Regions from separate parts of the Methylobacterium sp. TK31 genome, predicted to be linked through region 2. Evidence: predicted binding sites of a transcription regulator. Region 2 holds the regulator's gene; the other holds the start of a gene.
What was found. Region 2 encodes LexA, which represses DNA repair genes until DNA is damaged. Its sites were predicted from a motif close to TGTTCNNNNTGTGTTCNG; they were not measured.
Positions count from the first base shown of each region.

Region 1: the regulator LexA is predicted to act here: its motif matches at 1,746-1,763, upstream of ACXJY8_RS16190 (ATP-dependent helicase).

Region 1 is NZ_CM143964.1:3,490,245-3,505,008, reverse strand. It holds gene ACXJY8_RS16200 (AsmA family protein) at 1-1,002, opposite strand, end outside; gene ACXJY8_RS16195 (hypothetical protein) at 1,117-1,371, opposite strand; gene ACXJY8_RS16190 (ATP-dependent helicase) at 1,774-4,140, shown strand; gene ACXJY8_RS16185 (PhoH family protein) at 4,545-5,261, shown strand; gene ACXJY8_RS16180 (hypothetical protein) at 5,395-5,652, shown strand; gene ACXJY8_RS16175 (LysE family translocator) at 5,812-6,438, shown strand; gene ACXJY8_RS16170 (L,D-transpeptidase family protein) at 6,459-7,967, opposite strand; gene ACXJY8_RS16165 (acetyl-CoA carboxylase carboxyltransferase subunit alpha) at 8,297-9,259, opposite strand; gene ACXJY8_RS16160 (DUF3734 domain-containing protein) at 9,609-10,721, shown strand; gene ACXJY8_RS16155 (acetoacetate decarboxylase) at 10,753-11,496, shown strand; gene ACXJY8_RS16150 (hypothetical protein) at 11,484-11,642, opposite strand; gene ACXJY8_RS16145 (3-hydroxybutyrate dehydrogenase) at 11,641-12,426, shown strand; gene ACXJY8_RS16140 (CsbD family protein) at 12,485-12,829, opposite strand; gene ACXJY8_RS16135 (pyroglutamyl-peptidase I family protein) at 12,983-13,609, opposite strand; gene meaB (methylmalonyl Co-A mutase-associated GTPase MeaB) at 13,614-14,612, opposite strand.
Region 2 is NZ_CM143964.1:2,441,719-2,456,482, forward strand. It holds gene ACXJY8_RS11220 (ABC transporter ATP-binding protein) at 1-332, shown strand, start outside; gene ACXJY8_RS11225 (ABC transporter permease) at 329-1,090, shown strand; gene ACXJY8_RS11230 (alpha/beta fold hydrolase) at 1,107-1,871, opposite strand; gene ACXJY8_RS11235 (outer membrane beta-barrel protein) at 2,024-3,295, opposite strand; gene ACXJY8_RS11240 (FkbM family methyltransferase) at 3,640-4,470, shown strand; gene sfsA (DNA/RNA nuclease SfsA) at 4,481-5,188, opposite strand; gene ACXJY8_RS11250 (DUF937 domain-containing protein) at 5,353-6,120, shown strand; gene lexA (transcriptional repressor LexA) at 6,374-7,126, shown strand; gene ACXJY8_RS11260 (ComEC/Rec2 family competence protein) at 7,120-9,390, opposite strand; gene gltX (glutamate--tRNA ligase) at 9,565-10,986, shown strand; gene gltA (citrate synthase) at 11,235-12,524, shown strand; gene cmk ((d)CMP kinase) at 12,610-13,242, opposite strand; gene aroA (3-phosphoshikimate 1-carboxyvinyltransferase) at 13,248-14,597, opposite strand.

The sequences.
Region 1 (14,764 bases), 1.0 Mb from region 2:
CAGCGCCTGCCCGGCCGCCGAGGTCAGGAAGGCGTCGAGGTCGAGGCGCCGGGCGGTGAGGGCGAGGGCGCCGCGCCATTGTTTGAGGTCGATCTGGCCCGTGCCGCCGAGGCGCAGGGCCTGCCCGCCGGGATCGATCTCCAGGGCGACGTCGGTGAACCGCGCCGTCAGGCCCCGGCCCTTGAACTTGCCGGCGAGAGAGAAGGGGAGATAGGCGCCCGCTGCCTGGACCGGCGGCCCGACGACGATCCGGGCGCTGCCCTCGGCCACCGCCGCCGCCAGGCGCCGCCCGCCCGTGCCGGTGCCCGCGGGGGCGAGGCCGATGCGGGCGTCGGCCTCGAACCGGGGCTGCGTGTCGCCGCCGCCGGCGATCTTCACGCCGACGCCGTCGGAGCCGATCTCGCCCGTGGAGACGCGGAAGGGCACGCCCCGGCTCGTCCCCTCGGCCCGCCAGGGGCCGGCGAGGGCGGGCGCCGAGATCTGCAGGGCCTCGGCGTAGAACTGCTCGGTCCGACCCGTCGCCGGCACCTGGGTCGTCAGCACGAACTGCCGGATCGACAGGTCCTCGATGGCGAGGTCGCGCCGCAGGGCGGCCGAGAGGCCGCGCGCAGGCAGCAGGATCGCCTCGCCGTCGGTGACGGGAAGCTTGACCTCGGCCCGGCCGACCCGCGTCTCGGTGAAGCGGATCTCGCCCTTCAGGAGCGGCGCCAGGGCGATCTCGGCCTTGATCCACTGCAGGTCGAGCTGGGGCTGGTCGAGGGCGGCCCCCGGCGCAGCGCCGGTGCCCGGGCCCAGGCGCAGGCGGTCGAGCTTGAGGCGCGGCGAGGGCAGGAGCCGGAGGCCGATGCGTCCCTCGGTCTGCGCCGCGATCCCGAGGGAGCGCGCGATCGTGCGGTCGAGCGTGCCCCGATAGCTCTCCCAGGCCACGAAGGGCGGAACGGCGAGGGCCGCGACGAGGAGCAGGATGACGGCGCCCGCCAGCGCGGTCAGGATGTCACGCACCGTCTCTGTTCCGCCTCGTCACCCGGGCCGGGACCCGCCCGCCGGCGGACATAGCACAGGGAATGCCGGTGCGCGCCAGGGCCTGCGCGGCGCGCCCGGCCCGGCCGTTCGGCCTCAGCGGCGGCCCGGAACCACGATCGGGGCGGCGGGCGCACTCGGCCGGAACAGGTCGCTGCGCTGGATCTGCATCCGCGTCTGGTTGGTGTCGAACTGCTGGCGCTGCTCGATGCCGCGCAGTTCGCTGCGGGTGGAGAGGCGCTCGTTCGTGTCGTTGAGGCTGTCGACGCCGCGGGAGGAGACCTGGGCGAGAGCCGGACCGGCGGCGAGAACCGCGAGGCCGGCGAGGAGGAGGGCTGCAGAGCTGCGCATGGCGTCGTCCTTGTCCGGTGGACCGTGATGTCTTGATCTGGTGAGACGACTCGTCCGCGGGAAGGCGGGTTCCCGCAGGTGGTTTCCCGCAACTCTGCGTGAGACTGCCGCATCGCTCTTCGGAGGCGGCGCCCGGCCCGTGTGGGCGTGGAAGCGGAAACGGCCCGCGCAGCGCCCGCACGACGTGATTGGGCGACGGGAGGTCGGCACTGCGCAGGCGCCCGACCCTTCGGCGCTCCCCGTGATCAGGCCCGTGGCGATCCACTCGGCGAAATCCACGCGGTCGGGCAGGTCCTCGCGCCACCGCACGTCTAGGACGGCGGGACCCGTGGTGGATGCCGGGTGGTTACCCGAACGCGCGCGACTCTCGACGCCGTTCGCGTTTTGGTCCAGGGATGCGCGATGACTCAACGCTTCGACGCGGCCGGCCCCACCGCCTCCGACGCCGCCCCGACCTCCATCGCCGCCCGTGCCATGGCCTCCCTGCGGCCGCAGGGCAGTCCCTACCTGGAAGGGCTGAACGACGAGCAGCGCCGCGCCGTCGAGGCGACGGACGGGCCGGTGCTCGTCCTGGCCGGGGCCGGCACCGGCAAGACCCGGGTGCTGACGACGCGAATCGCCCACCTCATCGCCACCGGCAAGGCGCGGCCGTTCGACATCCTCTCGGTGACCTTCACCAACAAGGCCGCCCGCGAGATGAAGCACCGCATCGGCGGGCTCATCGGGCCGGCCGGCGAGGGCATGCCCTGGCTCGGCACCTTCCATTCCATCGGCACCAAGATCCTGCGCCGGCATGCCGAGCTGGTGGGCCTGCGCTCCGATTTCACGATCCTGGGCATGGACGACCAGCTGCGGCTGATGAAGCAGGTCATCGTCGACCAGAACATCGACGAGAAGCGCTGGCCGGCCCGGGCCCTGTCCTCGGCCATCGACGGCTGGAAGAACCGCGGCTTGACGCCCGAGCAGGTGCCGCCGGGGGAAGCCCAGGCCTTCGCCTTCGGCAAGGGCGGCGCGCTCTACGCCGCCTACCAGGCCCGGCTCCTGACGCTGAACGCCGCCGATTTCGGCGACCTGCTGCTACTCTGCCTCAAGCTCTGGCGCGAGAACCCGGACGTGCTGGAGAATTACCAGCAGCGCTTCCGCTACATCCTCGTGGACGAGTACCAGGACACCAACGTCGCCCAGTACCTCTGGCTGCGCCTGCTGGCGCAGGGCCACCGCAACGTCGCCTGCGTGGGCGACGACGACCAGTCGATCTATGGCTGGCGCGGTGCCGAGGTCGACAACATCCTGCGCTTCGAGCACGATTTCCCCGGTGCCGTGGTGGTCCGCCTGGAGCGCAACTACCGCTCCACCGGCCATATCCTCGCCGCCGCCTCCGGCCTCATCGCCAAGAACGAGGGCCGCCTGGGCAAGACCCTGCGCACCGAAGACGTGGCCGGTGAGAAGGTGACCGTGTCGGGCGCCTGGGATTCGGAGGAGGAGGCGCGCCAGGTCGCCGAGGCGATCGAGAGCCTGCAGGCCAAGCAGCACCCGCTCTCCGAGATCGCCGTGCTGGTGCGGATCTCGGCGCAGATGCGCGAGATCGAGGACCGCTTCGTCCAGCTCGGCCTGCCCTACCGGGTCATCGGCGGCCCGCGCTTCTACGAGCGGGCGGAGATCCGCGACGCGCTCGCCTATCTGCGCGTCACCGCCAATCCCTCCGACGACCTCGCCTTCGAGCGCATCTTCAACACGCCGAAGCGGGGTCTGGGCGACGCCACCCTGCAGGCGCTGCACGCCTATGCCCGGGCCGAGCGGGTGCCCCTGCTCCAGGCCGCCCGCCTGGTCGTCGAGACCGACGAGCTGAAGCCCCGCGCCCGCTCCGGCGTCCGGGCCCTGGTCGAGAGCTTTTCGCGGTGGTCGCGCCTCGTCGGCACGCAGCCCCATTCCGAGGTGGCGCAGACCATCCTGGAGGAATCCGGCTACACCGAGATGTGGCAGAAGGAGAAGTCGGCCGACGCCGCCGGGCGCCTGGAGAACCTCAAGGAGTTCGTGCGCTCCATGGAGGAATTCCCGGATCTCGCCGCCTTCCTCGAGCACGTCTCCCTCGTCATGGAGGCCAGCGAGCAGGAGGGCGCCGACCGGGTCTCGCTGATGACCCTCCACGCCGCCAAGGGCCTGGAATTCGACACCGTGTTCCTGCCCGGCTGGGAGGACGGCCTGTTCCCCAACCAGCGGGCCCTGGACGAGAGCGGCCGCGCCGGGCTGGAGGAGGAGCGTCGCCTCGCCCATGTGGGACTGACCCGCGCCCGCAAGCGCGCCAAGCTGTCCTTCGCCGTCAACCGGCGCATCCACGGCCTGTGGTCCTCCACGGTGCCGAGCCGCTTCATCGACGAGTTGCCCGAGGACAGCGTCGACGTGATCGACGCGCCCGCCCACTTCTCGGCCGGAGCCTCGCGCTTCGACCGCAACCCGACGCCCTTCGGCTCGTCCTACGGCACCCCCGGCTGGCAGCGGGCCCAGGCCAATACGGCGCAATCGGGCAACGCCAACGGCTACGGGGTGGGCAACCGCCCGGCGGCCGGCCGCGGCGGCCCGCGCCAGATCGAGGGCGAGCTCATCGCCAAGTCCACCGGCGCGCCTTCGGCCTTCAGCGTCGACATGCGGGTGTTCCACACCAAGTTCGGCCCCGGCACCGTCGCGGGTGTGGACGGCAACAAGCTGACCGTTGATTTCGACAAGGCCGGCCGGAAGATGGTCCTCGACAGCTTCATCCAGGCGGCCTGATCGCGGGACGCCGGGGGCTGCGGAGGGCGTCGTGCCGATGCGGACTGCGTCTTTTCGGACACAGGACCAGGCAATCGGCCGCTGCGGCCGATTTGCTCCCGCAGTGCAGCATCAGCGCAGACTTTGTACATCATTCGCAAGAATAGTTGTTGTCACGCCCCTGTCGCGCCCGGCGCGGCATGGTGCGTGCAACGCGAAGTCCTGCGGTCATCGGGGCCGCATCGGAAATCCACAGGCTTGATGGACCCGCCCGGAACTTGAGGGCGGTCTCCGGATTGGCTGTGAAGCGGGCGAGGTGGAAAGGATCGCCGAAACGGGAACGGTCAAGGAATGATGCGAAGCCAGTTCAGCAAGTCAGGCTCAGATTAAATCCAGGTTGGCAAGTCCGGTTGGAGTGTTGATCGATGAAGAGACGCCGCGCACGACTTGAACTCGTTGAGGACCGTCCGGTCCGGCTGCACAAAACCCGCTTCGACGAAGAACGTAACTTAAGTCCGATCCAACCCCTCACCGACCGGCAGGCGCAATATCTCGACGCCCTCGCCCTTCACAAGCAGGTCATCGTGCTCGGCCCGGCCGGCACCGGCAAGACCTTCATCGCGGGCACCCGCGCCGCCGACCAGCTCCGCCAGCGCCGCATCGCCAAGGTGATCATCACCCGGCCGAACGTGCCCTCGGGCCGCTCCCTCGGCTTCTTCCCCGGAACGCTCGAAGAGAAGATCGCCCCCTGGGTCGCGCCGCTGACCGAGACCATGAAGGAGCGCATGGGCGAGGCCGCCTTCGAGATCGCGGTGAAGACCGGCGACATCGAGGTCGTGCCCTTTGAGGTGATGCGCGGGCGCACCTTCAAGAACTGCCTCGTGATCCTCGACGAGGCGCAGAACACCACCACCGCCGAGATCAAGATGTTCCTCACCCGCATCGGCGACGATTGCCAGGTGATCATCAACGGCGACGTTTCCCAGACCGACCTGCGCGAGACCTCGGGCCTGCGCACCGTGATCCACCTGATCAAGAGCCGGATGATGCCGATCCCGGTGGTGGAATTTACCCTCGACGACATCGTCCGCTCGGGAATTTGTGCTGAGTGGGTGCGGGCTTTCGAGGAAACGAATCTCTGACTCGGGTGTTATCTGCGGCGGGCCGGAACGGGGCTCGCCGCTCACTCCGGTGCGCGACACGCGTTTCTCGGCCGCCGGTGCGAGAGAACCAACCGGGTGCCGCGCTCGGATTTAAGAGAATGGGAGTCTTCACGTGAGGAAACTGACCCTAGCCTTCGCCGTGCTCGCCTCGCTCGGCGGTGCCAGCCTCGCCACCACCGCCTCGGCCGCCCCGGGCGCTCCCATGGGCGTGACCGCCCCTGAGACCGTGTCCACCGTGCAGATGCGCATGGAGCGCCGGATGGAGCGTCGCATGATGCACCGTCGCATGGAGCGCCGGATGATGCGCCGTCACATGGAGCGCCGCATGATGCACCGTCGCATGGATCGCCGGATGATGCACCGGATGTGATCGGTCGCCCGATCTGACCGGTCTGGAGAAGGGTCCCTCGCGGGGCCCTTTTTCGTTGGGCGCCGGGCTGGCCCGCGTCCGGACCGGGCGCTGCCGGCGGCGGCCTTCTGGTAAGGGGACCTGTGCCGTCGCGCGCGACGCGCCAGGAGTGCTTGCCCCGTGACCTTCCAGACCTGGTGGCTGTTCCTCAGCGCCGTCTTCCTCCTGTCCGGCACGCCCGGCCCCAACATGCTGCACGTCCTGGCGCGCAGCGTCCGGGTCGGCTGGCGTCGCAGCCTCGCCGCCATGGCCGGCTGCCTGAGCGCGGTGATCCTGGTGCTGGTCGCCTCCGCGGCCGGCCTGAGCGCCGTCCTCCTGGCTTCGCCCATCCTGTTCGACGGGCTGCGCTATGCCGGTGTCGCCTACCTCGTCGTCCTCGGCATCCGCGCCTGGCGCGGACAGGACGGGGCGCTGGGCGTACCCGGCGCGGAGGGGGCGCCGGCACCCCTCGGACTGGCGCGGCTCTACCGCGACGGGCTGCTGATCGGCCTGAGCAACCCGAAGCTCCTCCTGTTCGCCAGCGCCTTCCTGCCGCAATTCGTCGAGCCGACGCGGCCGCAGGCCCCGCAATTCGCGATCCTGGTCGTCACCTTCGCGGGGGCGGAGCTGTTCTGGTACGCGGTCTACGCGCTCGGCGGCCGTCGGCTCGCCGCCTCCCTGACCCGCCCGGCGCTCCGGCGCGCCTTCGACCGGATCACCGGCGGGATCTTCCTCGGCTTCGGCGTGATGCTGCTCGGCACGCGCTGAGCCGGACCCGGGCGGGGGAATCAGTTCTTGGGTGTGGTGGAGCCGGTGGTCTTCGGCGAGGCGGCCGCGGCCGCCTTCTGGACCGGCTTGCCGGCCTTCTCCTCGTCGGCCTTGCCGGTGTTGGCCGGCGCCGCGGCCGCATGCACCGTCTTGGCCGGAACATGCTTCGCGGCAGGCTTGGCCGCGATGTTGGGCTTGGCCGCGACGTGCTCCGGCTCGGCCGCTGCCACGGCCGGGACGGTGGCGGCGTCGGTGGCCGGGGTCGCGGGGGTACCGTTGCTGAACAGGTTGCCGAGCAGCTTCTTGTAGGCGGCCGGATCGCCCTCGGCGTCGGCCACCATGACGCGGGCGGGCTTGGCCGGCTGGACCGCCGGCTCGGCCACCACCGGCTCGGGTTTGGGCGCCGGGCCGACGCCCTTGCGGGCGAGGTTTGCGGCGGCGGCCTTGGTGGGAATCGGAGCGGCGGCGGCCATCATCACCGGGCGGCCCTTGGCGTCGACCTCGATCTCGCGCTCGCCGGCGGCCAGGCTCTCGGGGCGGCTGACGTCGCCGAGCCGGTGCTGGGCGTAATCCTTCGGATCGAAGGGCAGCTCCGGCTCGGGCGCGGTCTTGCCGAGGCTCGCGAAGGTCAGGGTGCTGGCGGGCGGCTGCTGGCCGCGGAACACCGGGTTCTGGCTGCCGTCGTCGTACACGAGGCGGGTCGCCGGTGTGCCTTTGGCGATCAGCTCGGCGATCTCGCGGTTGTCGCGCTCGCGCTTCTCCGCCACCAGGGGCTCGACCTTCGGCGTACAGGAACCCGCCGCCGCGTCGGCGCCGCCGAAGACGTACTTGGTCCCGCACAGGCCGACGCGCGGCTCGTCGCGCAGGGCCTCGAAATAGTCCGAGCCCTCCTTGAGGTTCTTCCAGAACGGGGCGTTCGGATCGTTGCGGAACTTGGCGACGTTGGCCGCCGTCATCCGGAACGGATAGGACTGGAACTGGAACGCGCGCTGGCCGCCCGCGAAGGAATCGCGCGCCAGGGCGTAGATCTCCCCCATCGACTCGTCGGTCATGGCAAAGCAGCCCGATGACGAGCAGGTGCCGTGCACCATGATGTAGTTGCCCGTTCGCCCGTTCGCCCGGTCGTAGGCGTTCGGATAGCCGGTGTCGAAGGAGAGGTAGTAGGACGAGTTCGGGTTCATCTGACCCGGTGTGACGGTGTAGAAGCCCTCCGGCGCTTGGCGGTCGCCCTGCTTGGTCTTCGGGCCGAGCTGGCCCGACCAGCGGCAGATCGGGAAGGTCTTCAGGAGGGCGTACTGGCCGTTGGTGCCGCGCTTCCACACCTCCATCTCGGCTTCCCGCTTGTAGGCGCGGATCAGGATGGGGTCGCTCTGCGACATGCCCTTCTGGGCCATCAGCGCGAGGGTCTTCGGGGGCACCGGGGCCAGGGCGCGCAGGGGAACGCCACCGCCCGTCGAACCGTCCTGGCAGGCGCCGAGCGACAGGGCGAGCAGAGCGAAACCGGCGGCCACGAGCGGGCGCATAGCCATGGGGAAACCTATCCTCAGTCATGCAATCCCGGGCTCGCGCCCTGGAATGCCACTCCCCAACCCCTTAGCGTCGTTAAACTTACCCGGTTGTTACCGCAAGGCGACGGAGCCGGCGGCCCGGGCGGGGTGTGGATTGCGGAGATCGGCGGCCCGCCGACCCGATCTCGCCGCAATCGGTGCCGCGTCCGATGCGCCGGTGGGAAGAGGATTGATTTGGCAGGTCTTTCGCCGCCGATCCCCTCGGGCGAGGTGTGGCGAAACCTTGGCGGGAGCCGACAGGCCCGATCCCTATTGGTTCCAGCGGCCGGACGCGACGGAGTGTCGCGGTTTCAGAGCTTGCGGCCGATGTCCAGGAACTTCGCGGCGCGCCGGTCCCGGATCTCGTCGGGCCCCAGGCCCTGGAACTCGATCAGGGCCGCCTCGATCGCGGCGCCCGTCGCCTCGATGGCGGCCTCGCGCCCGCGATGGGCGCCGCCGGTGGCTTCGGGCACGATGCCGTCGATGATGCCGAGGCGCAGCAGGTCCTGGGCGGTGATCTTCATGGCGGTGGCCGCGTCCGCGGCCCGGCCCTGGTCGCGCCAGAGGATCGAGGCCGCGCCCTCCGGCGAGATCACGCCGTAGATGGCGTGCTCCAGCATGAGCACCCGATTGGCGGTGGCGAGCGCGATGGCGCCGCCCGAGCCGCCCTCGCCGATGACCACGGCGACGTTCGGCACGCCGAGGGCAAGGCAGGCCTCCGTCGAGCGGGCGATGGCCTCGGCCTGCCCGCGCTCCTCGGCCTCGATGCCCGGGAAGGCACCGGCGGTGTCGACGAAGGCCAGCACCGGCAGGCCGAAGCGGTCGGCGAGCTCCATCAGGCGCACGGCCTTGCGGTAGCCCTCGGGCTTGGCCATCCCGAAATTGTGCCGCAGGCGGGTCTCGGTGGTGGACCCCTTCTCCTGGCCCAGGACGCAGACCGGCCGACCGCGGAAGCGTCCGAAGCCGCCGACGATGGCCTGGTCCTCGCCGAAGGCGCGGTCGCCGGCGAGGGGGGTGAAGTCGGTGATCAGGCCGGCGCAATAGTCGATGAAGTGCGGCCGCTGCGGATGCCGGGCGACCTGGGTCTTCTGCCACGGCGTCAGGCCGGCATAGATGTCCGACAAGGCGGCGGCGGCCTTGGCCTCCAGGCGCCCGACCTCCTCGCTGATCGAGACCGCGCCGTCGCGGGCGGCCATGGTCTTCAGCTCCTCCAGCTTGGATTCGAGCTCGGCCACCGGCTTCTCGAAATCGAGATAGGAGCGCGTCACCGACATGGGTCAGGGATCCTTGTTCGTCGCCATCGCGCGCGGGGCGGCCGGGTCAGGGACGATCGCGGCGGAGGGCGTGCGGAAAAAGCCGCGACTGGGCGGGGGTGTTGGCGAAGGAGCCCCGCCTGTCAACCATCAGGGGGCGGCCGGACCCTGCGAAGGCGCGGGTCCTGACAACGTGCCCGCATCGTCCGGTCCCGCGGTGGCGATCACCCGGGCCTTGCGTCATGGTGGCGTCACCCGCCCCGGGCAACCCTCGGTTGGCGTTCCACCGACCTGGGACTCGCCCGCCGCGACGCGCGCCGGCACGCCGCGTGCAGGATGGAGTGTTCGGACCGATGAAAGACATCCGCTCGTGACGGCAGAATCCGGTTGTACCGTCCTCGTGCTCCAGGGCGGCGGGGCGCTCGGCTCCTATCAGGCCGGGATCTACGAGGCCCTGGCGGGCGACGATCTCGGGCTCGACTGGGTGGCGGGCATCTCCATCGGGGCGATCAACGCCGCCCTCATCGCCGGAAACCCGCCCGACCGCCGCCTGGAACGCTTGAGGGCTTTCTGGGAGCTGGTCTCCTCCGGCGTGCCCGGAACGCCGTGGCTTCCGGGCGAGTGGGCGCGGTCAGCCTTCAACGAAGCGAGTGCCGGCTGGATCGCCGCCTTCGGCGTACCCGGATTCTTCGAGCCCCGGTTTCCGCCCGCGCCCTTCTTCCCCGTCGGTGCACCGGAGGCGCTGAGCTACTACGATACGGCACCGCTCCGGGCGACGCTGGAGCGCTTCGTCGACTTCGACCGCATCAATGCCGGCGCCGTCCGCCTGAGCGTCGGCGCGGTCCACGTTCGCACCGGCAACTTCGTCTACTTCGACAATCGCCGCGATCGCATCACCCCGGAACACATCATGGCTTCCGGAGCGCTGCCACCGGGCTTTCCGCCGGTGATGATCGACGGCGAGCCCTACTGGGACGGCGGCATCGTCTCGAACACGCCGCTACAATACGTCCTCGACGCGGAGCGCGGGCGCGATCTCACGGTGTTCCAGGTCGACCTGTTCCCGGCGCGCGGAGCGATGCCGCGCTCGCTGACCGATGCCGCCGAACGCGAGAGGGATATTCGCTTCTCCAGCCGGACGCGCCTCAACACCGACATGACCATCGAGATTCGCAGGGCCAAGGCGGCCACGCGCAATCTCCTCGCCAAGCTGCCCCCGGAACTGGCCGACGATCCCGACGTCGCGTTCCTGAGGAGCATCAGCCACGACAACGTCGTGACGATCCTGCAACTGATCTACCGCCGCAAGGCCTACGAGCGGAACTCGAAGGACTACGAGTTCTCGCGCACGACCATGCTGGAGCACTGGGCCGCCGGCCTCGACGACATGCGCCGTTCCCTGCGCGATCCCGTCTGGCGCGACCGCCGGGCGGATGCCGGCGGCATCGCCGTGTTCGACCTCACCCGCGAGACCGAGACCTGAGCGGCCCCACCTTCCGAAGGGAGACATGCCCGTGACCCGCGACGAGATTCTCCAGGTTCCCTCGATGCCGGCCTTCAGCCCGAGCTATCCCCCTGGGCCCTATCGCTTCCTCCGGCGCGAATACCTCATCGTCACCTACGAGACCGATGCCGACGCCCTACGCCGGGCGCTGCCCGAGCCGCTGGAGCCGCACCCGGACAACCTGGTCTACTACGAGTGGATGAAGATGCCGGATTCCTCCGGCTTCGGCGACTACGAGGAGAGCGGCTCGGGGGCGCTGGCGACGTTCGACGGCGAGCCCTGCAACTTCTCGATCCAGATGTACCTCGACGACGAGCCGCCGATCACGGCCGGGCGCGAGATCTGGGGCTTCCCGAAGAAGTGGGGCGTGCCCCGCCTCAAGCTCACCAAGGACACCCTCACCGGCACCCTCCATTACGACGACGAGCGGGTCGCGATGGGCACCATGACCTACAAGCACCGGAGCCTGGAGCACGACCTCGCCGCGGTGAAGCAGGGCCTGGGCAAGCTCAACGTCAACCTCAAGCTGATCCCGGATGTCGGCGGCGGCCCGAAGGTGGCACAGCTCGTCGGCTACCGCCTGGAGGACATCACCGTCCACGGCGCCTGGGAGGGCGAGGCCCGCCTCCACCTGATCCCGCACGTGAATTGCCGGGTGGCCGACCTGCCCGTGCGCCGCATCGTCGGCGGCCGGCACATGGTCGTCGACTTCACATTGCCCTACGGGCAGGTGCTGCACGATTATCTCGCCTGAACGGCCGGGCTTTCCGGGTCGTGACGTCCCGCGTCGTGGTCGGCGCCGCCCGGGCCGGCCACCCGTCCCAGGCTTTGTTCGACCGCACGCTTTTCCGACGCGTTCGGATCCCCTTCGTCGAAGAGCGCCCCCAAGGAGGCTTCCATGATCCTGACATCCAAGACCGCCGTCGTCACGGGCTCCACCAGCGGCATCGGGCTCGCCTGTGCCCGCGCCTTCGCCAAGGAGGGGGCCAACATCGTCCTCAACGGCTTCGGCAAGCCCGAGGAGATCGAGGCGACGCGGGCCGGGATCGAATCCGAGTACGGCGTGAAGGCCACCCACTCGCCGGCCGACCTGACCAAGCCCGGCGAGATCGAGGGGCTGATCCGTCTCGCGGAGGAGACCTACGGCTCCGTCGACGTGCTGGTGAACAATGCCGGCGTCCAGTACGTCTCGCCGATCGAGGATTTCCCGCCGGAGAAGTGGGAACAGATCATCGGCCTGAACCTGTCCTCGGCCTTCTACACCATGCGGGCGGCGATCCCCGGCATGAAGCGGCGCGGCTGGGGGCGGATCATCAACACAGCCTCGGCGCACTCGATGGTGGCCTCGCCGTTCAAGTCGGCCTACGTGGCGGCCAAGCACGGCCTCGTCGGCCTGTCCAAGGCCGCGGCCCTGGAACTCGCCACGCACGGCATCACGGTGAACTGCATCTCGCCGGGCTACGTCTGGACGCCGCTGGTCGAGAGCCAGATCCCCGACACCATGAAGGCCCGGGGGATGACCGAGGACGAGGTCATCAACGAGGTGCTGCTCAAGGCGCAGCCCACGAAGGAATTCGTCACCATCGATCAGGTGGCGGCGCTGGCGGTGTTCCTGGCCTCGGACGCGGCGAGCCAGATCACCGGCGCCAACATGGCCATGGATGGCGGCTGGACCGCGCAGTAGCGCGATCCCGCGCGGGCTGCCCCCTCGCGCCGATTGCAGCGGGGGGCAGCCGGTCGGCTCAGCGGCGGCCGTGCAGCAGCAGGGCGAGGCCGTAGCCGACGGCGCCGGCGATCACGAGGGCGATGAACGGGTTCTCCTCGACGCGGTGGCCGACCACCCGGCCGCCGTCGCGCAGGTAGCTGCCACCGCGCTCGTAGGCGTCCTCGGCGTAATCGGAGACATTGTCGGCGACATCGCGCAGGGTGTCCTTGGCCTGCCCGTAGATGTCCTGCGCGCGGCCCTCGGCTTCGCGGTAGCGGCCCTCGGCCGAAGTGCGGGAAGAGCCGGCGAGGTCTCCCGCAGCGCCCTGAACCTTGCCGCCGAACTCCTTGGCGGCGCCGACGATGCGATCCGTATCGACCATGGTCTCTCTCCTGAACGCGGATGATGCGGGTCGTCCGTCCGGGGTCGGGGACGCCCGCATCCGACGTGCACAGAACGCCCGACGGCGCGAAGGGGACCCATGCCCGGATGGAAATTCTTCCGGCGCCGGCAAAGGACCGGGCCGCACAGCGGCTCAGCCGCCGGTCCGGCCGCGCAGCACGAGCCGGCGCGCGACCTCCGCACAGGCGCGGGCGAGGTGCTCCTCGGGCGTCTGGCGCCGGGGCCGCGCGGGCGCCGTCACGGGCCGCCGGGTCCGGGGCGGCAGCGGGATGTGTACGAACAGCGCCGGGGGCAATTCGCGTAAAGCGCGGAAATAGCTGGCGTTGCAGAGGTAGCGACCGGCATCGCGCGAGGGGATCGCCACGATCCCATGCCCGCGCAGCGTCGCAAGCGCGGCAGTCGCCGCGGGGGAGCGGCGCGCGGCCGGGCCATCCGGCTCCAGGGTCAGGCGCGACGCGATCCGGCCTGAGGCATCGGGGAAGAGCCGGCTCGTGCGGTTGCGGCCCTGGACTTCGACCCGGACCCGCTTGGCGCGGGTCGCGACGCCGAGCATCAGGATCGCGGCCGGCGCCTCGGCGAGGGCCGGCTCCAGCATCTCGGGGATCGCCGCGTAGGTGGTGCGCAGGATCAGAACCCGTACCGGGGTGCCGCCGAGCTTAGGGCGCGCGAGGGCGCCGATGCGCCGGGCCAGGGCCGCGCTCGGATTGCGGGGCACCCCGGGAAACGGACCGAAGCCGGTGATCAGCAGCGGTCCCGCCACGCGGTCAGAGGCCGATCAGGGTGGCGATGGCCTCCGCCCCGGCGGCGGGCGAGGATTCTCCGCGGCCGACCGCGGCCTCGGCCTCGGCCGTCTGGCGGCGCACATCGGCCGAGCCGACGAGGCGCTGGTGCAGGCGCTCGTGCACGAGGGCCCACATCCATTTCACGTCCTGGGCCCGGCGCTTCGTGGCGATCTCGCCCGTGGCGGTGAGCTTGTTGCGGTGATCGACGATCCGCTCCCACAGGCCGTCGAGGCCCTTGTTGTTCAGGCCCGAGATCGTGACCACCGGCGGCGTCCAGGTGGAGCTCGGCGCCGAGAGGATGTGCAGGGCGGCGCGGTATTCCGAGGCGGCCGCGCTGGCCCGGCGCTCGCCCTCGCCGTCGTCGGCCTTGTTCACCGCGATCATGTCGGCGAGTTCGAGGATGCCCTTCTTGATGCCCTGGAGCTCGTCGCCGGCCCCCGGAAGCATCAGCACCAGGAAGAAGTCGGTCAGGTCCGCCACCGCCGTCTCGGATTGGCCGACGCCGACGGTCTCGACGAGGATGACGTCGAAGCCCGCCGCCTCGCAGAGCAGCATGGTCTCGCGGGTCTTGGCCGCGACGCCGCCCAGGGTGCCGGATGAGGGGGAGGGGCGGATGAAGGCGTTGGGGTCGAGGGCGAGGCGCGCCATCCGGGTCTTGTCGCCGAGGATCGAGCCGCCGGTGCGGGTGGAGGAGGGGTCGACCGCCAGCACCGCCACCTTGTGACCGGCCGCCGTCAGGTTGGCGCCGAGCGCGTCGATGGTGGTCGACTTGCCGACGCCGGGCACGCCGGTGATGCCGACGCGGATCGCCGTGCCGGTATGGGGCAGCACCGCGTCGATGAGCCCGCGCGCCGCCGCCCGATGATCGGGTCGCTTCGATTCGGCCAGCGTGATCGCCCGCGCCAGGGCGGCGCGGTCTCCGGCGAGCAGCCGCTCGCGCAGGGCATCGATGTCGAGGGCGGGAGCGGGGGAGGCGGCCATGGTTGCCTTCTTTGCCGGTCCGGCCGGGTTTCGTCGAGGGGGACGAGCCCGCACGGCGGCGCTCCCCCCGCAAACCGGCGTGATCCGGGCGCCTCCGGCCTGTGGACCGGGGGCCACAGAGCCGCCTCTGCCCGCAATCCACATCGCCACGG
Region 2 (14,764 bases):
AGATGGCCGATCGCATCGGGGTGATCCGCAAGGGCGAGATCATCCTGGTGGAGGAGAAGGCAGAACTGATGCGCAAGCTCGGCAAGAAGCAGATGACCTTGAATCTGCAGGAGCCGCTCACCGCCCTCCCCCCGACTCTGGCACGGCACGACCTGACCCTGAAGCCGGACGGCCAGGATCTCGTCTACACCTACGACACCAAGGGCGAGCGGACCGGCATCACGGCGCTCCTGGCGGACCTCGCCGCCGCCGGCATCCGTTTCCGCGACCTCCAGACCAGCCAGTCCTCGCTGGAGGAAATCTTCGTCGACCTCGTGAAGGAACGCGCATGAACTGGTACGCGGTCCGCGCCATCTACGGCTTCGAGATGGCGCGCTTCTGGCGCACGGCGCTGCAGAGCATTGTCGCCCCGGTCATCGCCACCTCGCTGTACTTCGTGGTCTTCGGCGCCGCCATCGGCTCGCGCGTCGCCTCGGTGGACGGTGTGGCATACGGCGCCTTCATCGTGCCCGGCCTGATGATGCTCTCGCTGCTGACGCAGAGCATCGCCAACGCCTCGTTCGGCATCTACTTTCCGCGCTTCGCCGGAACGATCTACGAGATCCTCTCGGCCCCGGTCTCGCCCCTCGAGATCGTGCTCGGCTATGTCGGCGCGGCGGCCTCCAAATCGATCCTCATCGGGCTCATCATCCTGGCGACCGCCGCTCTGTTCGTGCCCCTGCGCATTGAGCACCCCTTCGTGATGGTGCTGTTCCTGCTCCTGACAGCGGTGACCTTCAGCCTGTTCGGCTTCCTGATCGGCCTGTGGGCGGACGGCTTCGAGAAGCTGCAATTGGTGCCGCTCCTCATCGTCACGCCGCTGACTTTCCTCGGCGGCAGCTTCTACGCCATCGAGATGCTGCCGCCGTTCTGGCGAGCGGTGAGCCTCGCCAACCCGGTGGTCTACCTGATCAGCGGCTTCCGCTGGGCCTTCTTCGGCACCTCGGATGTCGGCGTCGGCATCAGCTTCGCCATGGCGCTGGTGTTCCTGGTCCTGTGCCTCGCTGGCGTGACCTGGATCTTCCGAACCGGCTACCGCCTGAAGAGCTGAGGCGCCGAGCGTCCCGTCAGGGTCGCTTGGCCAGGAACTCGAGCACGCCCGTGCGGTGGCCGCGGTCGCCGACGGCGGTACTGTGATCGCGGTTCTGCAGTTCGAGGGCGGCAGCGTTCGGGAACAGCGCCGCCAGCGCCGGGCCGGAGCCCGATACCGTGTCGAGGGTGCCGGTCGTCACCAGGGTCGGGACCTGGATCTCCGCGACCTCCGCGCGCGACAGGGCTTGGCGCGAGCCGCGCATGCAGGCGGCCAGGGCTCGCAGATCGCTCTTCGTCTGCTCGGCGAAGGTACGGAACGCGGCGGCCGTCGGGTTCGGTGCGCGCGCGCCGGGTTCCGCCTCCAGGGCCTCGGCGATGCCGTCCGGCAGGCCCTTGCCCTCCACGAGGTGCAGGCCGAGGCCGCCGAGCAGCAGGGAGCGCACCCGCTCCGGAGCGTCGAGGGCGAGAAACGCGGCGATGCGCGCGCCCATCGAGTAGCCCATGACGTCGGCTCGGCGGATGCCGAGATGGTCGAGCAGGCGACGCGCATCCTGGGCCATGAGATCGGCGCCGTAGGCCTCCGGATCGTAGAGCTTCTGACTCTCGCCGTGGCCCCGGTTGTCGAACGCGATCGTGCGGTAGCCGGCCTGGGTGAGGGTGCGGACCCAGAGGGTGTTGACCCAGTTCACCGCGTGATTCGAGGCGAAGCCGTGGATCAGCAGGATCGGATCGCCCGATCCGCCGACGGCTGGGACGTCGACATAGGCGAGGGTGACACCGTCTGAATCGAAGCTCTGCATGGGCTCGGGCCTTATCGCTCGGGGCATGGTGATCGCCTCCTTGGACCGCCAGTTACCCGGACGGAAGCCCTGCGCCGGCACGAGACCACAAAAGAAAGCGGCGGCAGGTTGCCCTGCCGCCGCGTTTCACCGAACCGGACCGTCAGATCGGATCAGAAAGTGATGCCGGTCTCGAGCATGTAGCGCTCCTGCGAGGTCTTCACGCCGTTGCGGCCGAAGCCGGTGCCGACGTTGAGCGCGCGGTCGACGGTGATGTCGTAGAGCTGCACGGTCGAGAACTCGCCGCGGACGAAGAAGCGGTCAAAGGTGAAGGTCGGAGTGACCGTGAACGACAGGGCGGAGCTGCCGGGTCCGTAGAGGACGTTTGACTGGAGGGGGAGGCCCGTGCGGCTATTGCCACTCTGCGAGATGTATTCGAATCGACCCGCAAGGGCGAAGTTGTCGGTGAAGGCGTAGCTGGCGAGGATCGCGCCACCGAAGGTCTCGGCTCCGGCGAGGCCGATGAAATCGTTCCGCTCGACATTGGTGTATTGGATGTAAGGCGTCAGGATCCAGGGACCGTCGGCATAGGTGTAGTTCGCGCTGATGATGCTGCTGTTCTGAAGCGTCGCGGGGGTCGCGAACTGGTTGCGCAGGCTGCGATCCGTTAAGTCGAACTTGGTGTAGCTGGAGAAGTGGGTGCCGCCGTTGATGCCGATCGTATTAGCGGAGTCGATTTTATAGGTGATCGCGCCCGTGACCCAGTTGAGCTCACCCGAGAAAAAGCCATCGGTCGCGGCGAACGAGGCCGCCCATGGGCCGTCCGAGTAATTGACCTGCACGCCGTGGTTGATGACGTTCTCCTGGGCGAAGAGGAGGCCACGCGAGATGTTGAGGTTCTGGAAGGTGAAGGGCAGTTCCGAGCCGATCAGGGTCGGCATGCGGCCGCCCTGGACCGACCAGTTGTCGTTGATCACGTACTTGCCGAAGACGATCGGAGCCGGCGAAAACAGCAGGTTGGTCTGATCGATGGCGCTGAAGATCGGCGCGCCCAGGCCCGGGATCGAGTAGGCGCCGAAGGCGGCGTAGAACTGGAAGGGACCATCGGCCTTCTGGATGAAGCCCATCAGGTTCGAGAAGTCGGCGCGCGCGAAGCGATCGGCGGCAATGCCTGGCAGTGCGATGGAGGTCACATTGCTCTGATCGTAGAAGTAGCCCGTGACCGCACCGCCGACATAGATGTCGCCGAAGGCGCCGAGGGTCAGGCAGGACGGGTTCGGGTTCTGCTTGATAAAGCCGCCGTAGGCCGGGAAGGTGATCTCGGCCTTGCACGGCGCGGGCGGGGCGGGAACGGCCAGCACCTTCGCCGGCATGTCGGCTGCGAAGGCGCAGACCGAGGACAGCAGGACGGCTGAGAGGGCGAGGAGCGAGCGGTGCATGGCCATGGGAACTCTGCGGAGACATCTGCGTTAGGGCGAGGTTCTCAAAGGTTCTCCCGTACGGCAAAGCTATCCTTTGTGCAGGCGCCTAATTTTGAGGCAATTCCGGCCTGAGGTGCTGGGTTTGCGTCGTGGTGTTGCCACAATGGAACAGGTCTGAGCACCGAAATTCAGTCCAGCTGTTCTCCTCGCCTGTCGAGACGTTGTCCTGAAACGGTCGAAGCCAGTTTCGACGATCGTCGGAGGGTCGACGCGTCGGAGCGCCTCCCATACGCGCGAGCCGCCTTCCACCCTTCGATCGTGTCGCCTTCGCTTGCCGCCGCGCGCGCGCGCTGGCATCAGCAGGCACGATGAAAGATACCCAGCCCTACGGCACCTACGCTCCCACCGGCCTCGTCGCCCGCATCGCCCACCAGACCGGGCGGATCTCCTATGCCAGCTGGGCCGGTCGGCGCCTCGCCCTGTTTCTGCGACGGGTGGCGATCGGCCTTCTGCGGGGGGCGCCCCTCGACGTTGAGCGCTACGGCGCCCGCATGCGGCTCTACCCCTACAACAACAACTGCGAGAAGAAGGTGCTCTTCACCCCGCAGTTCTTCGATCCGGAAGAGCGTGCATTGCTGCGTGCGAAGCTCCAGCCCGGCTGCACCTTCCTCGATATCGGCGCGAATATCGGCGCCTATGCGCTGTTCGTCGCGGCCTTCGCGGGGCCGCGCGCGCGCATCCTCGCGGTGGAGCCGCAGCCGGACGTCTTCGACCGCCTTACCTACAACATCGGCCAGAACCCGTTCGGGACGGTCAAGGCGGTAGCCTGCGCCGTCGCCGACAAGGCCGGCGAACTCACCCTGTTCGTCGATCCCCGCAACCGGGGTGAATCGAGCCTGAAGATCGTCGGGACGAACGAAGGGGCGCAGATCCGGGTGCCGGCGGTGCCCCTGTTCGATCTCGCCCGCGGCGAGGGCATCGAGCGCATCGACGCGATGAAGCTCGACGTCGAGGGGGCCGAGGACCTGATCCTGGAGCCGTTCCTGCGGGCCGCTCCCGCCGCGCTCCATCCGCGGCTGCTGATCGTCGAGAACGGCACGGACCAGTGGCAGATCGACCTGCCCGCCCTCCTGGAGCAGCACGGCTATCGCCGGATCGCCCGGACGCGCCTGAATTTGATCTTCGAGCGCGCCGCCTGACGAGGGCGTGCTACAGGACCGGAATGGCGTCCGCGAGGGTGATCCCCTTCGGATCGATCCGGCAGCGATAGGCATGCACTGCGACACCGGCAGCCCGGGCGGCCTGGAACGCTTGGTCGAAGGCAGGGTCGAGGTCCCGCGCCGCGTCGAACCGCTCCGCCCACATCTGGACCACGATGACGACCATGGCGCGACCGCCGGCTCCCACGACGGCGGCGAGGTCCGCCATGTGGCGGGTACTGCGGGCGGCGACGCAATCCGGAAATTCCGCGAGGCCCGGGCTGCGCATCAGGTGGCAGTTCTTCACCTCGACATGGCAGGGAGGCATCCCCTCGCCCGTGGCGAGGAAATCGACCCGGCTCGCCTGCGCGTAGCGGACTTCCGGGCGGAGACCCGAATAGCCCGCGAGCGCCGGCAGGGTGGTGTCGGCGAAGGCTTCCGCCACCAGAGCGTTCGGCCGCATCGTGTTGATGCCCACCCATTGCCGGCCACCCGGCAGGTTCGCCTCCACCAGCTCCCAGGAATAGGCGAGCTTGCGCGTCGGGCTCCGGGCCTCGGACAGAAGAGCTCGTGCGCCCGGTACGGCGAGACCCAGCATCGCCCCGGGATTGGGGCAGTGAGCCGTCACGAGGGTGCCGTCGGCCAACTCCAGATCGGCGAGGAAGCGCTTGTAGCGCCGCACGAGGCGGCCCTCGATCAGGGGCGCGGGGAAGCGCATCGGCGTGTCCTGGGCAAGAAACAGGTTGATGCCGCCGGGCCTCGGCGTGGAATCGGGCAGCCATGAGGCGCCCGGGCTGGTCAGTGCTCATCGGATGCGACAGACTTCGCGCGGTACACCCGGGTCGATAACCGGGAAAACCGCTGTTCGTCCGCGAGGCCGCCATGTTCAATCTGTTCGACATCCTCCAGGCGCAGGCGGGCGCCAACGCGCAGGGACTGGGACGGCAATTCGGGCTCTCGCCGGAGCAGAGCCTGCGCGCGATGGAGGCCCTGCTGCCGGCCCTGACCATGGGGTTGCAGCGCAACGTCGCCCACGATCCGACAGGCTTTGCCCACCTGTTCAACCTCATTGGACCGACCGCGTCCCCGGCACCGAGCGCGACACCGCAGATGGACATGCTGGTCAAGCAGCTGTTCGGGTCGCCGCATCTCAGCCAGGCGGTGCTGCAGCAGGCCGCGACCGTCAGCGGCGTGGCGATGCCGGCTCTGAAGCAAATGCTGCCCGCCATGGCCGGCATGGTGGTGGCCGGGATTGTCCACGTGATGATCAATCAGGCTCCATCGCCCGCGCCGGCCCCCCGCGCGGAGGCGAACCCGTTCGGGTTCCCGCCCAATGCTTGGTCGCAGATGATGGAGGCCTTCCTGAAGTCCGGCAGCAACGCGACCAGCCCGGCACCGTCCGCTCCTCAGGCGCGGTCGCGCCCTGCGCAGCCCCGGCTCACGGCTCCCGCGCCCGCCGTGCCGGACAAGGCGGCCTCGGATGCCCCCTTCGACCTGGTGCAGCAGATGTTCCAGACCGGCCTCGAGGTACAGCAGGAGAACGCACGCGCCATGCAGCGCCTGTTCGATACCTTCTGGCAGGACCCCCGCGGCCCCACCGGTTCAGGCGCCGACGCCGCATCGAAGGCGGGACGGAGCGGGAAGCGGTAGCGGGCATCGCGTCCGGGTCGCATGGACGGCGCCGAGCTCCATTCGATCTCGACTGCGCTCATGCACTCTGAGCGATCCCCTCCAGGTGGCGGTCGGCGGCCTCCGCGAAACCTGTCCTCGACGGAACAGTCGTCGGGCTATCCGCGCTTTCGGCAGGAACCCTTGCAGAACACTTACGGAACGTTTAACATGTTCGTGTTTTGTTTCTGATGCCGCTCGCCGCGATCCCCGGCGCCAACGAAGAGTGTCCCGCATGTTGACGCGTAAGCAGCTGGACCTGCTCCAGTTCATCCAGCTCCGGATGCGCGAGAGCGGCGTTCCCCCCTCCTTCGACGAGATGAAGGACGCTCTCGATCTCAAGTCGAAGTCCGGCATCCATCGGTTGATTACGGCGCTGGAAGAGCGCGGCTTCCTGCGCCGTCTCCCGAACCGGGCACGGGCCATCGAAGTCATCCGGATGCCGGAGAGCCTCGGTGGGAGCGCCGGCGCCCCGCGTGCTGCTCCTGCACCTGAGGTGCGCCGCTTCACGCCGAGCGTGGTCGAGGGCGGCAAGGGCAAGGGTCTGCCAGCTGGTGCCGCGGTCTCCCGCTTGCCGACGACGCAGGCCACCGACGAGAGCGGGCGTGCGGTGACCATCCCGGTGATGGGCCGGATCGCGGCCGGTACGCCCATCTCCGCCATTCAGGAGCAGAGCCACTCGGTGACGATGTCACCGGATTTCCTGGCTGGTGGCGAGCACTACGCCCTGGAGGTGCGCGGCGATTCGATGATCGAGGCGGGCATCCTGGACGGCGATCTCGTGGTCATCCGCAAGCAGGACACGGCCAATACGGGCGACATCATCGTGGCTCTGATCGACGATGAGGAGGCGACCCTGAAGCGCCTGCGCCGACGCGGCTCCTCCATCGCCCTCGAAGCGGCGAACCCGGCCTATGAGACGCGCGTGCTCGGGCCGGACCGGGTCCAGATCCAAGGGCGTCTGGTTAGCCTCGTTCGTCGTTACTGAAGGGTCCCGTCGCTCGGTTCGTCGCCGGGCGGATCGGGATCCGGAAGCTCCCGCTCGGGCGCCTTCTGGTTCGGTGAAGGGGCCGGCTGAAGGAGCGAGAGGTTGGCCTCCTTCCTCGGCGGTGTCGCCCGCCACGGCACTCTGTCTCCGGGACGCTTGACCGTGGTGATGACGGGTCCATCGCGGGCGAGGCGGATCGCCGTCGCACCGTGGGCCGCCAGGAAGTCCCGATCGAGGATCAAGGCGGCGCCGCAACCGGGCGGCGTGGCCTGCCGGGTGATCAAGATCTCGGTGCGTGCGCAATCTTCCGGAAGCGCCCGTTTGTCGGTGACGAGGGCAAGGCTGCGGCCATCCGGCGTGGTCAGAGTGCAGCCGAGGCCATCGCACCGCGCGCCCCGGAAGGCACTGATCTCTTCCGCCCGGCGTCCGTCCCCGTCGGCCTTGAGCCATTGGCCGAGCACGAAGGGTGGCGGGCGGCCGAGGATCGCGAGCTGCCCGTTGCGCTCACGGATGGCTGCGCCCACCCCTTCGCGATCGATGTAGATGTCGTTTCGCTCCGGAAACGTAGCGAGAACGATGCCGATTGTTGCCGGACAGAGGCCGAGCCAGCGCAGCGACGAGGCAGGTAGGGTCAGGATGATCAGGGCCGAGGCCAGTAGCCCGAGGGCACCGGCGCCGAAGGCCGGCACCACCAGAACCGCGTTCCCGAATCCCGCGATCCAAGTCGAGATGGTCAGCATGCCGCGGACCGCGAGGCCCATCGCCCACCAGACCGGCTGATCCAGCGCGAACGGATAGGCGAGAATGCCGAGGACCGCCGACGGCATCACGGCCAGGGAGACGAGCGGCAAGGTGAGCGCGTTGCCCACGAGTCCGAAGGGCTGCACCGTCTGGAAGTGATAGGTCGCGAAGGGGGCGGTGGCGATCTGGGCCACGAGCGTCGTTGCCAGGGTCCCGAGGATCGCTGTCGTGACGAGGGCGAACAGGCGCGGCAGCCAGCCTGCGCCATCGCGACCGAGGGCGCTCCCCGCGATCAACGGCGCGCAAGCGATCAGGCCGGCGACCGCTCCGAACGACATCTGGAAGCTTGGTCCGAGAAGGCCCTCCGGTTCGCGGGCCAGCGCGATCAGGGCGGCGATCGCCAGGTTGCGCATGCTGAGGGCCGGCCGGTCGACCAGGATCGCGCCGAGCATGACCAGGGTCATGATCAGCGACCGTTCGGCGGCGATGTCCCATCCGGAAAACACGCAATAGGCGGTCACACCCACCATGGCGACGGCGGACGCGATCTTCTTGATCGGCCAATGCAGCGCTGCGAACGGCACCACGGCGAGCAGCGCCCGCACGAGCCAGAACACCACCCCGGCCGCCAGGACCATGTGCAGGCCGGAGATCGAGACCACGTGATAGATGCCCGCGGCCCGCAGGATGTCGTTGGTCTCCCCGTTGATGAGGCCCCGCTTGCCGGTCACCAACGCCGCCGCGACCGCCCCGGCCTGTCCGCCATTGGCGTCGGTGATCCGGCGTGTGAGGGCATTCCGTGCGGCATCGACGGCGGCGGCGAGACGGATCTGCCGATCGGTCGTCTCGGCCGCCGGCCGTACCTCGACCTTGCCGACGAGGGAGCCGACAGCGCCGATCTCGCGGAAGAAGGCATCGCGCGCGAAGTCGTAGCCTCCCGGCCGGGCCGCCTCTGGGGGTGGGAGCAGGCGCGCCGTCGCGGCGATGCGATCGCCCGGCTTCAGGGTGTTCGCCTTGCGATAGGAAACGCGCACCCGGGCCGGGCGGACTTCGGCCCCGAGGGTGCCGAAGCTCTCCACCCGAAGGATCAACCGCGCACCCTCATCACGCTCGTCCAGGCCTTCGATGGTGCCGACCAAGGAGGCGATCGTCGTGCGGGCCAGGATCGGACCGGTCACGCGCTGCACCCGTGCCGTCGCCGCCGCGAACCCGAGGAGCATCCCAATGGCCGCGAGGACGAGGGCAAGTCCGACAGGGCGATCCGCCAGGAACGGAGTCGTCGCGGCCAGCAACCCCGCGGCGACGAGCGGTGCGACCAGCGACGGAGTGCCCTGTGTCGCGAGGAAGAAGACGAGGATGCCGCAGCCGAACGCCACCGCGAGCCAGGCGAAGAGCCGGCGCTGCTCGATCTCGTGCGTCCAGCCCGCGCGTAGCCAGGCGAGGACGACACCGGCGCCCGGCCGACGCACGGCGAAGCGGCGGTTGAGACGCCCCATCGCTGCCGTCGCGCGCGCCTGCGCCATCGCGTCTTCCTTCGGCTGCTGCCCGCAAGCCCCCGCCCCGCAGCCAGCGATCCGCCCTGCGATCTTTGGAAGAGGACGATTTCTTAACGCTTGCGCCCGCGCATGCTACACGCGCGGTTCCGGGCCGGTCGATCCGCCTCCCGCCCGTTTCACGAGCAAATCAAGTCCAGATTGATGTCGTCAGCCGTCGTCACGCGTTTCGCGCCCTCGCCCACGGGCTACCTCCATATCGGCGGGGCCCGCACGGCCCTGTTCAATTGGCTCTATGCCCGCCATTTCGGCGGCCGCATGCTGCTACGCATCGAGGACACCGACCGTGAACGCTCGACGCAAGGCGCGATCGACGCGATCCTCGACGGCATGCGCTGGCTCGGCCTCGATTGGGACGGCGACGTCATCTACCAGTACGCCCGGGCCGCCCGTCACCGGGAGGCCGCCGAGAGCCTGCTGGCCTCCGGCAACGCGTATCGCTGCTATGCCACGCCCGAGGAATTGACCGCCATGCGTGAGGCCGCCCGGGCCGAGGGGCGGCCGCTGCGCTATGACGGCCGCTGGCGCGACCGTGATCCGTCCGAGGCGCCGGCCGGCGTCAAGCCGGTGATTCGCCTGCGCGCGCCCACCGACGGCGAGACGGTGGTCGAGGACGGCGTGCAGGGGCGCGTCGTCTGGCAGAACAAGGATCTCGACGACCTCGTGCTGCTGCGCTCGGACGGCAACCCGACCTATATGCTCGCCGTGGTGGTCGACGACCACGACATGGGGGTGACCCAAGTCATCCGCGGCGACGACCACCTGACCAATGCCGCGCGCCAGCGCCAGATTTACGATGCCCTCGGCTGGCAGGCGCCCGCCATGGCGCATATCCCGCTGATCCATGGGGCCGACGGGGCCAAGCTCTCGAAGCGCCACGGTGCGCTCGGCGTCGACGCCTATCGCGACCTCGGCTACCTGCCGAGCGCGCTGCGCAACTACCTGGTGCGTCTCGGCTGGAGCCATGGCGACCAGGAAGTGTTCTCCACCGAAGAAATGATCGCCGCCTTCGACCTGAAGGCGATCGGCCGCTCGCCGGCGCGGTTCGACTTCGCCAAGCTGGAGAACCTCAATGGCCTCTACATTCGTGGCGCGGCCGACGCGGAGCTCGTGGCGGCGATCGACGACGTGCTGCCGGCTCTCGGCCCGGCACGCGGCATCACCGTGCCCATGAGCCCCGCTCTGCGCGAGACGCTCACCGCCGCGATGCCCGGCCTCAAGGAACGCGCCAAGACCCTCGTCGAACTCCTCGACAGTGCCTACTACCTCACCGCCGCACGGCCCCTCGTACCCGACGAGAAGGCGAAGGGGCTGCTCGGCGACGAGGCCCGCGGCCGCCTCGGTGCTCTCCTGCCCGCCCTCGAGGCGCTGCCGGAGTGGACGGCCTCGGCCACCGAGGGCGCGGTCCGTCAGTTCGCGGAGGCCAACGGACTGAAGCTCGGCCAGATCGCGCAGCCTCTGCGGGCGGCGCTTACCGGGCGCGCAACCTCGCCGCCGGTCTTCGACGTGATGGCCGTTCTCGGACGCGAGGAATGTCTCGGCCGCCTGCGCGATCAGATCGCCTGACGCCGCAGCGCACAAAAGTGCAGATTCGCCCGGTCGATCTGTCGGGAAGAATGACAAATCGGCCCGGATTTCGCTTCGACAACGAGGTGAGACGGGCCGTCGGTTGATGACGGTCCGCCGATCCGCTACCCCCATGCTCGTGTGAGCAAGTGCAGCATGCGCTGTCTTTGCACCCCGGACCCGGGTGGTCGATTGCATCGCCACGCGGGCCGCCGCCGCCCCGCTGCCACGAAAGGGTCCAGGTCTCCATGAGCGCCTCCAGCACGATCACCGTGGGCGACAACCACGTCGAGCTTCCGATCAAGACCGGCACCATCGGTCCGGACGTCATCGACATCGGCAAGCTCTACGCGAAGACGGGCAAGTTCACCTTCGACCCCGGCTTCACCTCTACCGCCTCCTGCGAGTCGAAGATCACCTACATCGACGGCGATGCGGGCGTTCTCCTCTACCGCGGCTACCCCATCGAGCAGATCGCCGAGCACGGCGACTTCCTCGAGACCTGCTACCTGATGCTGTTCGGCGAGTTGCCGACCCCGGCCCAGAAGGCGGATTTCGACTACCGGATCACGCGCCACACGATGGTGCATGACCAGATGAACCGCTTCTTCCAGGGCTTCCGCCGCGATGCGCACCCGATGGCCATCATGGTCGCCTGCGTCGGCGCGCTCTCGGCCTTCTATCACGACTCCACCGACATCTCGGACGACCAGCAACGCATGGTCGCCTCGATGCGGATGATCGCTAAGATGCCGACCCTGGCTGCGATGGCCTATAAGTACTCCATCGGCCAGCCATTCGTGTATCCGAAGAACGACCTCGATTACACCTCGAACTTCCTGCGGATGTGCTTCGCGGTGCCCTGCGAGGAATTCAAGGTCAATCCGATCTTCGCCCGTGCGTTGGACCGGATCTTCATCCTGCACGCCGACCACGAGCAGAATGCCTCGACGTCTACGGTTCGTCTCGCCGGCTCTTCGGGGGCCAATCCCTTCGCCTGTATCGCGGCTGGCATCGCCTGCCTCTGGGGTCCCGCCCATGGCGGCGCCAACGAGGCGGCCCTGAAGATGCTCGAGGAGATCGGCCATCCGGAGAACGTCGCCAAATACGTGGCCAAGGCCAAGGACAAGAACGATCCTTTCCGCCTCATGGGCTTCGGCCACCGCGTCTACAAGAACTACGATCCGCGCGCGCGCATCATGCAGAAGACCACCCACGAGGTGCTCGGACAGCTTGGAATCAAGGACGATCCGCTGCTCGAGGTCGCGGTGCAGCTCGAGCAGATCGCCCTGAAGGACGACTACTTCATCGAGAAAAAGCTCTACCCGAACATCGATTTTTACTCGGGCATCACCCTGAAGGCGATGGGCTTCCCGACTTCGATGTTTACGGTGCTGTTCGCCCTGGCCCGCACCACCGGCTGGATCGCGCAGTGGGCCGAGATGATCGAGGACCCCTCGCAGAAGATCGGCCGGCCGCGCCAGCTCTACATCGGTCCCGACAAGCGCGAATACACACCGATCGATCAGCGCGCCTGATCAGCCGACGCCTCGCCGGCAGAACTCCGGCGAGGCGTTTCTTCACGTTGGTGGCGCGTCAGCGAGGTCGTGTCGACCCGGCCGCTCAGTCCGGGCGGACGCGATCCACGACCTCGCGGGCGGCGGCGAAGGCCTCGTCGGCATCGAGGTCGGTGGTGTCGAGGATGACGGCGTCGGCGGCCGCCTTCAGCGGCGCCGTCGAGCGCTGTGCGTCCCGCGCATCCCGCGCCACGATGTCGGCCAGGATGGCCCCCAGGCTCGCCGATTCGCCCCGCCGCAGCAATTCGAGGTGACGCCGCCGTGCCCGCTCCTCCGGAGCGGCCGTGATGAAGAGCTTCACCTGCGCGTTCGGGCAGACCACGGTCCCGATATCCCGTCCATCCAGCACCGCGCCGGCGGCGTTGCCGGCGAAGCGCTGCTGCCAGGCGAGGAGAGCCGCCCGCACGGCGGGCACCGCCGAGATGCGCGAGGCCGCCTCGCCCATGGCGCGCTCGCGCAGGCGCGGATCGGCGAGACGGTCGGCGATCAGGCTGGAGGCCGCCCGCGCAGCCGCCTGATGGTCGTCGAGGTTGCGGCCGGCATCGATGACCGTCAGGGCGACGGCCCGATACAGCAAGCCCGTATCGAGGTGCGGCAGGCCGTAATGGGTGGCCAGCCGCTTGGCCAGGGTTCCCTTGCCCGAGGCGGCGGGTCCGTCGATCGCGATCACCATCGGCATCGCGTTCAACCCTCGATCCGGCCGCCGAGACCCTGCATCGTTGGCAGGAAGCTCGGGAAGCTCGTGGCGATCATCGCACCGTCATCCACCGTGACCGGTTCGCGGGTGGCGAGCCCCATCACCAGAAACGCCATGGCGATGCGGTGGTCGAGATGGGTCGCCACCATGCCGCCGCCTTGCGCCGGCGCGCCGGTCCCATGCACGATGAGGTCGTCGCCCTCGACGATGTAGGCGACGCCGTTGGCGCTCAGCCCGTCCGCTACCGCTGTCAGGCGATCGGATTCCTTCACCCGCAATTCGTGCAGTCCGCGCATCCGGGTGGTGCCTTCGGCGAAGGCGGCCGCCACGGCGAGCACCGGGTATTCATCGATCATCGAGGGCGCCCGCTCCGGCGGCACGTCGACGCCCTTGAGGCGGCTTGCCCGCACGCGCAGGTCGGCGACGGTCTCGCCGCCCTCCTCCCGCTCGCGCAGCCGCTCGATATCAGCGCCCATCTCGATCAGGGTGGTGATCAGTCCGATCCGCAAGGGGTTCATCATGACGCCTTCCAGCGTCACCTCGGAGCCCGGGACGATCAGCGCCGCCACCAGGGGGAACGCTGCCGAGGACGGGTCTGCCGGCACGACGACCTTGGTTCCGCGCAGGGCAGGCTGGCCCGTGAGGGTGATCGTCCGTCCATGTCCGTGGGGCCCGTGCGGCGTCACCGTCACCTCGGCGCCGAACAGGCGCAGCATCCGCTCCGTATGGTCCCGGGTGGCGGCCGCTTCGATCACCGTCGTGGTCCCGGTGGCGTTCAGCCCGGCCAGCAGCACCGCCGACTTGATCTGGGCGGAGGCCACTGGCGTCTCGTAGGTGATCGGGATCGCCTCGCGGGGTCCGCGCAGCGTGAGCGGCACGCGGCCGCCCGGTTCCTCGCACACCACCTCGGCCCCCATCCGGACCAGGGGGTCGAGGATACGGCGCATCGGCCGCTTGCGCAGGGAGGCATCGCCATCGAACGTCGCGGTGACAGGCTGGCCGCCGACGACGCCCATCATCAGGCGTGAACCGGTTCCGGCATTGCCGAAGTCGAGCACGTCCTCGGGGTCGCTCAGGCCGCCGATACCGACGCCGCGCAGGCGCCAGCGTCCCTCACCGACCCGCTCCACGTCCGCGCCGAGGGCCTGGGCGGCGGCAGCGGTGCGCAGCACGTCGTCGCCTTCGAGCAGGCCCTCGACATTCGTCTCGCCGATGCTGAGGAGGCCGAGGATCATCGCGCGGTGCGAGATGGATTTGTCCCCCGGCGGACGCAGGCTGCCCTGCAGAGGTAGGCCCGCATGGGCGGTCAGGGGTTGCGGCGTGGAATCATGGGACACGGGCGTCGACTTTTCGGCTGGGCGCTGGGGCACCTGCGGGCTTCACGCAAGTGCCGAGATTTCAGGGGGCCGGTGAATTCATGGGGCCGGTTAACATGCGTCGCTGCCGCCGTCATCCGATGGGGGCACATCCCGGGTGCCTGGGCTTGGAAAACCTCCGTGGAAAG